DNA from 3 places in the Clostridium sp. AWRP genome. Region 2 is predicted to be linked to each of the others. Evidence: riboswitches for the same ligand, from Rfam matches in the RefSeq annotation. Region 2 holds a riboswitch; each other region holds the start of a gene.
What was found. A riboswitch is a leader RNA that binds a small molecule or an ion and turns the genes downstream of it on or off. The one in region 2 is predicted to bind thiamine pyrophosphate.
Positions count from the first base shown of each region.

Region 1: linked by a shared signal. The riboswitch ahead of DMR38_RS06800 (thiamine phosphate synthase) and the one ahead of thiW (energy coupling factor transporter S component ThiW) in region 2 are both predicted to bind thiamine pyrophosphate.
Region 3: linked by a shared signal. The riboswitch ahead of DMR38_RS22180 (cache domain-containing protein) and the one ahead of thiW (energy coupling factor transporter S component ThiW) in region 2 are both predicted to bind thiamine pyrophosphate.

Region 1 is NZ_CP029758.2:1,456,282-1,459,568, reverse strand. It holds gene DMR38_RS06810 (methyl-accepting chemotaxis protein) at 1-203, shown strand, start outside; gene DMR38_RS06805 (response regulator) at 498-875, opposite strand; TPP riboswitch at 1,130-1,229, shown strand; gene DMR38_RS06800 (thiamine phosphate synthase) at 1,309-1,911, shown strand; gene DMR38_RS06795 (nicotinate phosphoribosyltransferase) at 2,076-3,287, shown strand, end outside.
Region 2 is NZ_CP029758.2:3,768,427-3,771,713, reverse strand. It holds gene DMR38_RS17535 (MerR family transcriptional regulator) at 1-115, shown strand, start outside; gene thiM (hydroxyethylthiazole kinase) at 297-1,094, opposite strand; gene thiW (energy coupling factor transporter S component ThiW) at 1,072-1,641, opposite strand; TPP riboswitch at 1,933-2,038, opposite strand; gene DMR38_RS17515 (MFS transporter) at 2,202-3,287, opposite strand, start outside.
Region 3 is NZ_CP029758.2:330,055-333,341, forward strand. It holds gene DMR38_RS01555 (carbon-nitrogen hydrolase family protein) at 1-65, shown strand, start outside; partial or broken gene DMR38_RS22175 (methyl-accepting chemotaxis protein) at 229-1,197, opposite strand; gene DMR38_RS22180 (cache domain-containing protein) at 1,222-1,905, opposite strand; TPP riboswitch at 1,954-2,052, opposite strand; gene DMR38_RS22185 (winged helix-turn-helix domain-containing protein) at 2,108-2,617, shown strand; gene DMR38_RS22190 (hypothetical protein) at 2,946-3,038, shown strand; gene DMR38_RS01580 (hypothetical protein) at 3,282-3,287, opposite strand, start outside.

The DNA of each region.
Region 1 (3,287 bases), 2.3 Mb from region 2:
TAAATGAGAAAAAGCAAGCTACAATATCTGAAATTGATAATATTTCATCTATATCACAGGAAACAGCTGCAGCTTCACAAGAAACTACAGCTTCCACAGAAGAAATATCAGCCACTATGGAAGAACTTACAAAGCATTCAAGTAATCTTCAAATATTAGCAGAACAATTAGCAGCTGAAATAAATAAATTTAAAATTAGCTAAGAGACAAAATTAAGCTACTATATTTTATATAGCAGCTTAATCTTAAATTAATTACTCAACTCTCACAAATTAAGAATTAATAATGAAGAATTAATAGTGAAGGATGATTTTTAGCTATCGCAAAAAATCTTTAAATTTTATATAAATCAACTCGGCTATGTTTTGCTTTAGCAAAACGAGCTTTCAAAAATTAACTAAAGATTTTTTGTAGTGTAACGGAAAAAAATCCACATTAACTATTAATTCTTCACTCTTAACTCTTAACTATTAACTAAAAAAATTGTTTCATAAGAATCACTTGATAAATATCCTATTTACTAATTCTATAAGTTCATCCTTTACCCAATCCTTTTTAAAAAAGTAAGTAGCTCCAAGATCTTCACATATTCCATTTTCATCTGAAAAATCTTTTTCCCCTCCATCGGAAAGAATAATTATTTTTAAATCTTTATACTCCCTTTTTAATTCTATAAGAACTTCTATTCCACTTTTTTTAGGCATATATATATCCGTGATTACTAGATCAATATTACCACTTTCTTTAAATACTTTAATTCCTTCTTCACCATCTCCTGCTTCATATACTTTATAATTTGCTTCCTCTAGAATTTTCCTTATAAATTGTCTCACACTTAAAGAATCATCAATTATTAATATATTTTTTTTACCCATAATTCTTTAAAACTCCCCTCATAAAGTTTATCTAATTTAATACTTTTTATATGATATCTACCATACGTAATACTCCCATTAATTTTGTAAATCAACCATAAAGTTACCTAAGCATACAAATAATCACAAATTCATATTCTAATTATACAAAATATTAGAATAATTTTCTATAGTTTATGCCATTTTATTACAAACAATATTCTAAATCATTTACATATATAAGACTAAGTAGTATTATATACCTATAAATCAATAAATTGTTGTGGGGGAACCAGTTTGGTTGAGAAGGTAAAACCTGACCCTTTGAACTTGATGTAGTTAACACTACCGTAGGGATGCAAATTAATAAAGATATATTTCAAGGAGTGTTTACAATATAAACACTCTTTTTTATTTTTAGAAATAAAAGAAAAGATTGGGAGTCCATGATACTATGAACAAAAAATTATATATAGTAACAAACAGAAAGCTTGTAAAAAATAAGAACATGATTGATATCTTAAAGGGTTCCATATTAGGTGGCGCAGACGCCATAATTTTACGTGAAAAAGATCTTACTTACAGTCAATTGGTTCCAATTGCTGAGAAAATAAAGAGAATTACAGATTCTAACAATATACCCTTAATAATAAACAACAATATAGAAACAGCTTTAAAAATAGACTCCAAAGGATTTCACACAAGTTATAAAGATTATATGAATAGCAATTTAAAATTGAAATGCACTGTAGGTGTATCTGTGCACAATACTTTGGAAGCTATAAACGCACAAAAAAAAGGCGCAGATTATCTCCTTGCGGGACATATTTTTGAAACAAACTGTAAAAAAGGACTAAAAGGCAGGGGTATTTCATTTTTAAAAGAAATCATAAATAACGTTTCAATTCCAGTTATTGCAATAGGTGGAATAACTGAGACTAATATAGATATAGTACTAAGAACCAAAGTTCATGGTGCAGCTGTAATGTCTCTTGTAATGGCTTCAGATGACCCTTTTACTACAACTTATAATCTAAAAAAACATTTTAAAAGATGAAGGTATGATAAAATTTAGAGATAAAATCATGAATTACATTCTTCAATAAAGTTCAGAATTCTGTAAATGTGCAACCTTGTAATATGATAATTTAAGTATTACAATGTATACATATGTATATTTTTTTATCATAATAAAAACATAGATAAGAGGAGATTTTCATTATGGAAAGCACAAAGAACTTTAATGTGAGAAACGAGAGAAACCTCACAATGCTAGTAGATTTCTATGAATTTACTATGGGTAACGGGTATTTGAAAACCAATATGGGTAATAGAATAGCCTATTTTGATATGTTTTTCAGAAAGATTCCAGATGAAGGTGGTTATTGCATAATGGCAGGTGTTCAACAAGTTATAGAATACCTGTCAAATTTAAGTTTTACAGATGAAGATATAGAGTATCTAAGGGGTAAGAAACAATTTTCAGAAGACTTTTTAAATTACCTAAAAGATTTTAGATTTTGCTGTGATGTATGGGCAGTACCCGAGGGAACCCCTATATTTCCAAATGAACCGCTAATAACTGTAAGAGGCCCCGCTATTCAAGCTCAGTTTGTTGAAACCATGATACTTCTAACTATAAATCACCAGACTCTAATTGCAACAAAAGCAAGTAGGATTTGTAGATCAGCAGGCACTAGACCTGTAATGGAATTTGGTTCTAGGCGTGCTCAAGCTCCTGATGCAGCTATATATGGTGCCAGGGCTGCAGTTATAGGTGGATGTAATTCCACTGCTTGTACTATATCTGAACAAATGTTTGGTATGCCTGCAGTTGGTACAATGGCTCACAGTTGGATACAACTTTTTCCATCAGAATATGAATCTTTTAAGGCCTGGGCTGAAGTATACCCTGATAATTGTGTACTACTTATTGATACATACAATGTACTGAAATCCGGCCTACCCAATGCTATAAAGGTTTTCAAAGAAATCTTAATTCCAAATGGCCATAAACCTAAGGGAGTAAGAATTGATAGCGGAGATATAACTTACTTAACAAAAGAATGTAGAAAAATACTTGATAGCGCTGATCTTGAAGATGTTAACATAGTTATTTCAAACTCATTAGATGAATTTATCATAACTGACGTACTTAGAGAAGGTGCCTGCATTGATTCTTTTGGTGTAGGAGAAAGGCTTATAACTGCAAGATCAGAACCAGTATTTGGTGGAGTATATAAGCTATCTGCCATAGAGGATAAGGAAGGTAAAATAATACCTAAAATTAAAATAAGTGAAAATGAAGAGAAAATAACTAACCCTGGATTTAAAAAAGTATATAGAATTTATAGTAAAAAAGAAAATAAAGCAATTGCAGATTTAATAACCTTAGAAGATGAAGAAATCAATAAGGATGAGCCCATAGAAATA
Region 2 (3,287 bases):
TACATTCATTTCCCAGGCGTATAAAATTGTTAAGTTTCCTGTGTTGACGTTATACAGCAGTGATTATAAAGGTACCGTGGAGTCAGCTGTTTATAACTATATGCCGATAGAATAGAGGGAACGTACTTGATTTAGGTACGTTCTCAAATTTTTAAGCTTTTTATCCGATGACTACCTGCTCTAATACCCCCACTTCTTCTCCAAGTGGGAGTAAAGAGCAGCTACGTCCCTGGATAACGATTTCTAAGCATCAGGTGGAGTTAAAACTCCATCTGATGCTTAGAAATCTGTTTATATTATTTTAATTCACACTTTATTTTATTTGTTATAGTATTATCAGAAATTGTAAATAAATTATCTATAAGATCAGTCCTAAAGCTTCCTATACCAGTAGTATGCTGAGAAAGTTCCCCGCATATTCCCATAAGTGATACAGCTAAAATAGTACCACCAAATATATCTAAGGAAGAAATATAACTTGCTATGAGTGCAGTAACCATACATCCTGTACCTGTTACCATTGAAAGCATTTCACAGCCGTTTTTTATTAAATATGTTTGGCTGCCGTTAGTTATTACATCTACTGCACCAGTAGCTGCAATAACAGAATTTGTTCTAAGGGATAGTTTTTTCACAATTTCTATATTTTCATCAAAGTTATCATCTGTTATCCTATCACATTCTCCTGCATCTATTCCTTTTGCATTGCTTTCTATACCACAAATTGCTCTTATTTCAGATAAGTTACCTTTGATGACATCTGGATGGCACTGAGAAATAAACTTTTTTGCATAATTAAACCTCAATTTACTGCAGCCAACACCAACAAGATCAATTACTTGGGGAATCCTCTCTTTAAAAGCTGTTTTACCTGAAATCAACATGGATTTCATCCTAACATCAGTTATATTTCCAAGGTTAACACCAAGTGCGTTAGAAGCAGATGTAATTTCAGAAACTTCTAGAGGATGCTCGGCCATAATAGGTTTTGCCCCAATAGCAAGCATTGCATTTGCACAATCATTTATTGAAATTGGATTTGTAATATAATGAATAAGAGGTTTTTTTATTTTAACATTGCGTTTTATTTGCAATAGGTTGTTTATCCCTATCTGTTGATTTTTCATAAACTTTTACCCCCAAGTTTTTCTGAATCTTTATAAGCATTCCATTTTTGCTTAATGCTCCTAAAAAAATAAAGGCAATTGTTCCACCAATAATTGTAGCAGTAAAGAATAAAGGAATATAAAACATAAGTGAAAGTCCTTTTTTGCCCCAGAAATATGTCATAATAGGCGATGAGACAACAGCACCTATAATACCTGTTCCGATAACTTCACCTAAAACTGCAAAAATTAAAGTATTCTTAGATATCCTATATAAAAATCCTGCTAAAAAAGCTCCAAAAACAGCACCTGTCAAAGCTAAAGGTGGAATTCCCATAAGAAACATTCTTATAATTCCAATACAAACAGCACAAAGCAGCGCATACCAAGGTCCAAAAAAAACTGCACATGTAATATTTATAACAGAAGACATAGGACACATTCCTTCTATACGAAGAATTGGCGAAATGACAACTCCCATTGCCACCATCATTGCCAGCATAAGTTTTTTTAATAGTTTTGAGTTTCTTTCCATAATAAAGTACCTCCATAATAATATTTATTTTCTAAATTTATCACATAGGAAATAAACATCATTATCGCAGGCATAATTTTAGAGTAACCAAATAGCAATTCCCTATATGACAAATCATATTGGTCGGTCGAAGCTCAAAAGCTTCCTCTCACCTTGAAACACAAGTTCCCTCGCTATTTAGTTGTATTTTTATTATAAAGCCTCGGGCGCTCCCCCACTGCTTTTTAAATATAAAAATGGAACATACCTTGTAAGGCACATTCCATCTACACTCATAAAACATACAAAAACAGCATAAATTAAATATTTCCTTACGTCGGTATTATCCGAATCAAGTTATAGGTCGAAGCATATACTTCCTCTCAGCATGCTTAAGCATGCTCCCTTTTTATGAAAATCATACCATATGTTTTCCATGTATGCAAATTTATTTCACTTCCTTTATAAAATTTTAAGTTCACATCACGTTATAGTTTAGAATTTTACATTTTTTATTGCTTTTACTGCTGTAAATATTGTTTAAAATGCTTTGAAATAAAATATTATACAGAAATCAATTTTTAAAAATTTTTACCGTGTACATCTGCAGCTGACTGATCTATTTGTGTGATTTTCTTATTGTGCATTCTAAAAGCAGTGAGTAGTGCCCCGAAGGCACATACAATAGTTAGAACAATATATACATATTTCATTCCATATACAAAAATATCATCTCTTCCTGTAACATAATCTGTTACACGATAACCTATCTTAATGCTCATAAAACTATATAAGAGGCTTGTGGAAAGTATAATTCCTATAATTTGTCCTAAGTTTCTCACAAGAGAATTGACACTTCCGGCTATTCCTAGTTCATTTTTAGGAACTGTTGACATTATAAGTGAATTATTTGAAGGTTGAAACAGTGATTGTCCTAAAGCTAATACAACAATATAAAGTATAATCTTTGTTATAGAAGAATATTGATTTAAAAATGATAGGAATATAAAACTTATACTCATAAGCAAGAGTCCTAAAAAACTTAAAAGCTTGGAGCCTATTTTGTCTGACAAGTTTCCTGAAAGCGGAGAAATCACAGCCATGACTAGTGGCTGTACTATCATTATAAGACCTGTTATACTAGAGTTTAGTTTCATTGCATCTTGAAGATAAAAAGGTATTATAATTATTGAAGCATTTAGACAAACAAATGATATAAATGCACAAAACAAGCTTAAAGAAAATACATTGTTCTTAAAAATTTTCATTTGTATGAGAGGTTTTTCTATTTTATTTTCTAATACAATAAATACTGCTATAAATAGAATAGATACAATAAATATTGTAATTATAATAGGATTATTATATCCGACCTTCTGCCCTTGAATCAGGGAGCCAAATAAAAGTACCATTGATAGGAAAATAAAGGTTGATCCTTTTACATCAAGTTTACTATTTATCTCCTTATTTTGGTTTTTACTATGGGGCAATACTTTTAAAGCAGCGATAAATGCAATTACTCCAATAGGTACATTGACGAAAAATATATAATTCCAACTTAGATAGTAGGTAATAAATCCACCAGCAGGTGACCCTATTAAGGTTCCTAGGGCAACAGAGGATGCCAAAATTCCAAGGGCTTTTCCCCTTTCATTTCTTGGAAAAAC
Region 3 (3,287 bases), 1.1 Mb from region 2:
TTATAACATATGATGAAATTAATTTATCAATAGGTAACGAAGCTGGACAGACAAAAATTCTTTAAAAACAAGAATAACCATTACACTAAAAATGTGAATATTACTTGATGAAGTTTTTATAACTTTTAAAGAAAGAAGCAGCAGGTCAGGTACATGATTATCAGTCTTGGTATCCAGATCGGATTTCCACCGATAAGTATGTACCCATCTGGACGCACATTTAAAATATTATATTTTAAATTTATTTACTTCATCAAGCATTTCTTTAGTCATATTACTAAGTGTTTGTGATGATGCTGCTATTTCTTCTGATGATACTGAAATCTCTTTTGAAGTTGCTGAAACTTCAAGTGAAACTGAGGATACATTTTCTACCCTATTTAAAATAGTATTTTTATCTTTATTTATGTCTTCAGAAGAATTCATAACTGTTTCAATTTTAGGAATTACGTCATTTACTGCTTCTATAATGTTTTTAAATGATATTATCGAACTATCTATAGTTTTAACTTGATTTACTAATTCACTATCCATATTCACAGAGTCTTGAACTATAGTATCAGTATTTTTAGATATCTTACTAATTAATTTACTAATATTTTTTGATGATAATTGAGATTGTTCAGCAAGTTGTCTTATTTCATCTGCAACAACTGCAAATCATTTACCCGATTCTCCTGCCCTAGCTGCTTCAATAGCAGCATTTAATGCTAGTAAATTTGTTTGCTCTGCAATGTCATTTATTATGTTGATAATTTTATTTATTTCATTTATATTATTTCCAAGTCCAACAATTTTACCATTAAAAATCTTAAATGAATTACTAACATTTGATACAGATTGATTTAGTTTATTCATTTCTGTACCACTTTCTTTTGCCATTAAACTAATTCCCCTAGACTTCGAATCTACAACCTGTATTTCATTAACCATTTTAGATAACTTATCACTAAAGCTATTAAGAATATCTGTTATATTTATTAAGTCTTCAGATTGGGAACTTGTTCCTTTTGCAATTTCGTTTATAGCTTCTGAAACATTTTGTGATGAACTAGATATTTCTTCTGCAGTGGAAGATAAGTTTTCTGACTGCATATTAATATTTAAAGAATTTTCTTTTATTCGGTTAATCATTCCTTTTAATGATTCCTGCATCACTTTCATGGAATTTGTCATGGCTCCGACTTCATCTTTCATTTGCAAATATTTAGGTGAAACTTCCTAGCATAAATCTCCTTCTGCTAATGAATTCAAATGTTTCGAAGCAGATTTTATTCCTTTAGAGATGCTATTAGCAATAATATAAACTATGGCAGCTCCAAGCAACATAAATAGTATGGAAAATCCTATAATGGGAATTCTTAGAGTATTTAATTCTGACAATATTTCGCCTTTTGACACGCAAACTCCAACAGACCATTCAGTTCCTTTGACTGGAGCATATCCTACATATTTATCTTCTCCATTATAAACATACTGATCCATTCCTGATTCTCCTGTTCCCATTTTCTTATGAATATTTGCTAAAGCTTGCAGTTTAGCATCTTTTTTTGCATCTTCAATGGGATTATCCATCTTTATGACTTTATTTTTATCAGGATTAGCAATGAGTGCTCCATCTTTTATTATCATAAATGCATAACCTGTTTTTCCAAACTTAGCCTCATTAGTTATGTCGCTTAAACGATTACCATCCCTTGTTTCAAGTAATACTCCTACAATTTCATTATTGTTTTTAATAGGAACTGCATACATAACTACTACATCGCTTTTATTTTTGCTTATCAATGGATCTGATACATTACTTTTACCAGACAAGGCTTTTTGAATATATAATCTTTCTTTAAGATTTGCAGTTGTTCCATCTGTGTTCTGCAAATTCCCGTTTGTATCTACTATGCTCATTCTCATACCGCCTATTCTTTTTACCTTTCCTATAAGAATAGACTTTTTATCATGTTTGTGCTTGGTTCCTTACAACAGTATTAACTGACAGGTTCTAAGGGTTAGGTTTTATCCTTCTCAACTATATTAGTTCCCCTGCAAATTTTACCTAAGTATATAGATATCCAAGTTGATAAATAAATATAGTATTGGAGTAAATAATATGGAAATGCATTTAGTAGAAGTTGAAACTCTACATGGATATACAATAAATGAATTAAATGAAATAATTAACTCATCAACGAGCAAGTATACCAGAGCGCTTTTAAGCACTGTAATAATGAGATATAACGGAATTCATACCAATGATATAATGAACACCCTTTGCAGAACACGTGCAGCTATAACTGCCTATATACACAAGTGGAACGAATATGGAATAGATTCAATTATAGATAATCGCGGCGGTTCTAAAAGCAGTTTTACTGATGAAATGCTTAAGGATTTAAAGAACGTAGTTCTAAGCAAGTCACCTGAAGCTTTTGGTTATACGCGGTCCAGCTGGACAACAGCTTTATTATCCCAATATATTGAAGATAAATATGGTAACTCCTATTCACAAAAGTGGATAAGACAACTACTAATAAGTCTTGGCTTTTCCTTTAAAAGAGGTCAATATAAACTAACCAAAGGAGATGCTGAGCTGCAAGCTATCTTTAAAAAAAATAGCTGATTTACTGCCTATCATTGAGAACACAGATGACTCCGTCCTATATGTTGAAGATGAAACAAGAATAAGACTAGAGTCTGTTAACCGCAGGAGTTGGAGTCCTATAGGGCAATCCCCTATAATTGAAAGTAATAACATACGAGCAGGTTTCAATATCATTGGTGCTACAGAGATATCTAAGAATTATAATACTCTAATCAATATATATCCAGCACAACACTCAATTACTTCTATAGAAATGCTTGAGTTTTTAAAATAACTTGTTGGGCAAAGCAAAGGTAAAAGGATATTTTTAATATGGGACAATTACAGAATTCACAAAGCAAAGAATATCGAAGAATTTGCAGAACTTCATAAAGAAAAACTATTTTTGATTAATCTTCCAACATATTCCCCTATGCTAAATTCACAAGAAAATGTGTGAAAATGGCTTAAGGATATATGCTTTCAGTGCAAAATTCGAGAGTCTATTAGTAAATTCAAAAAGTTTATCGAAAAACTTTTTCTCGATTGTAATTCAGATAAAGAGCACTCTGTTATGAAGTCCCTTGTTAATGCCAAAAGTTACTATAAATAATTTAGCTTTCAACTTGGATATCTATAGCATCAATTTATCTTTAAAGCAATATCTTCTAAAATTAGAGTTTCCCCAAAATTAAAATTCACGTCAAAG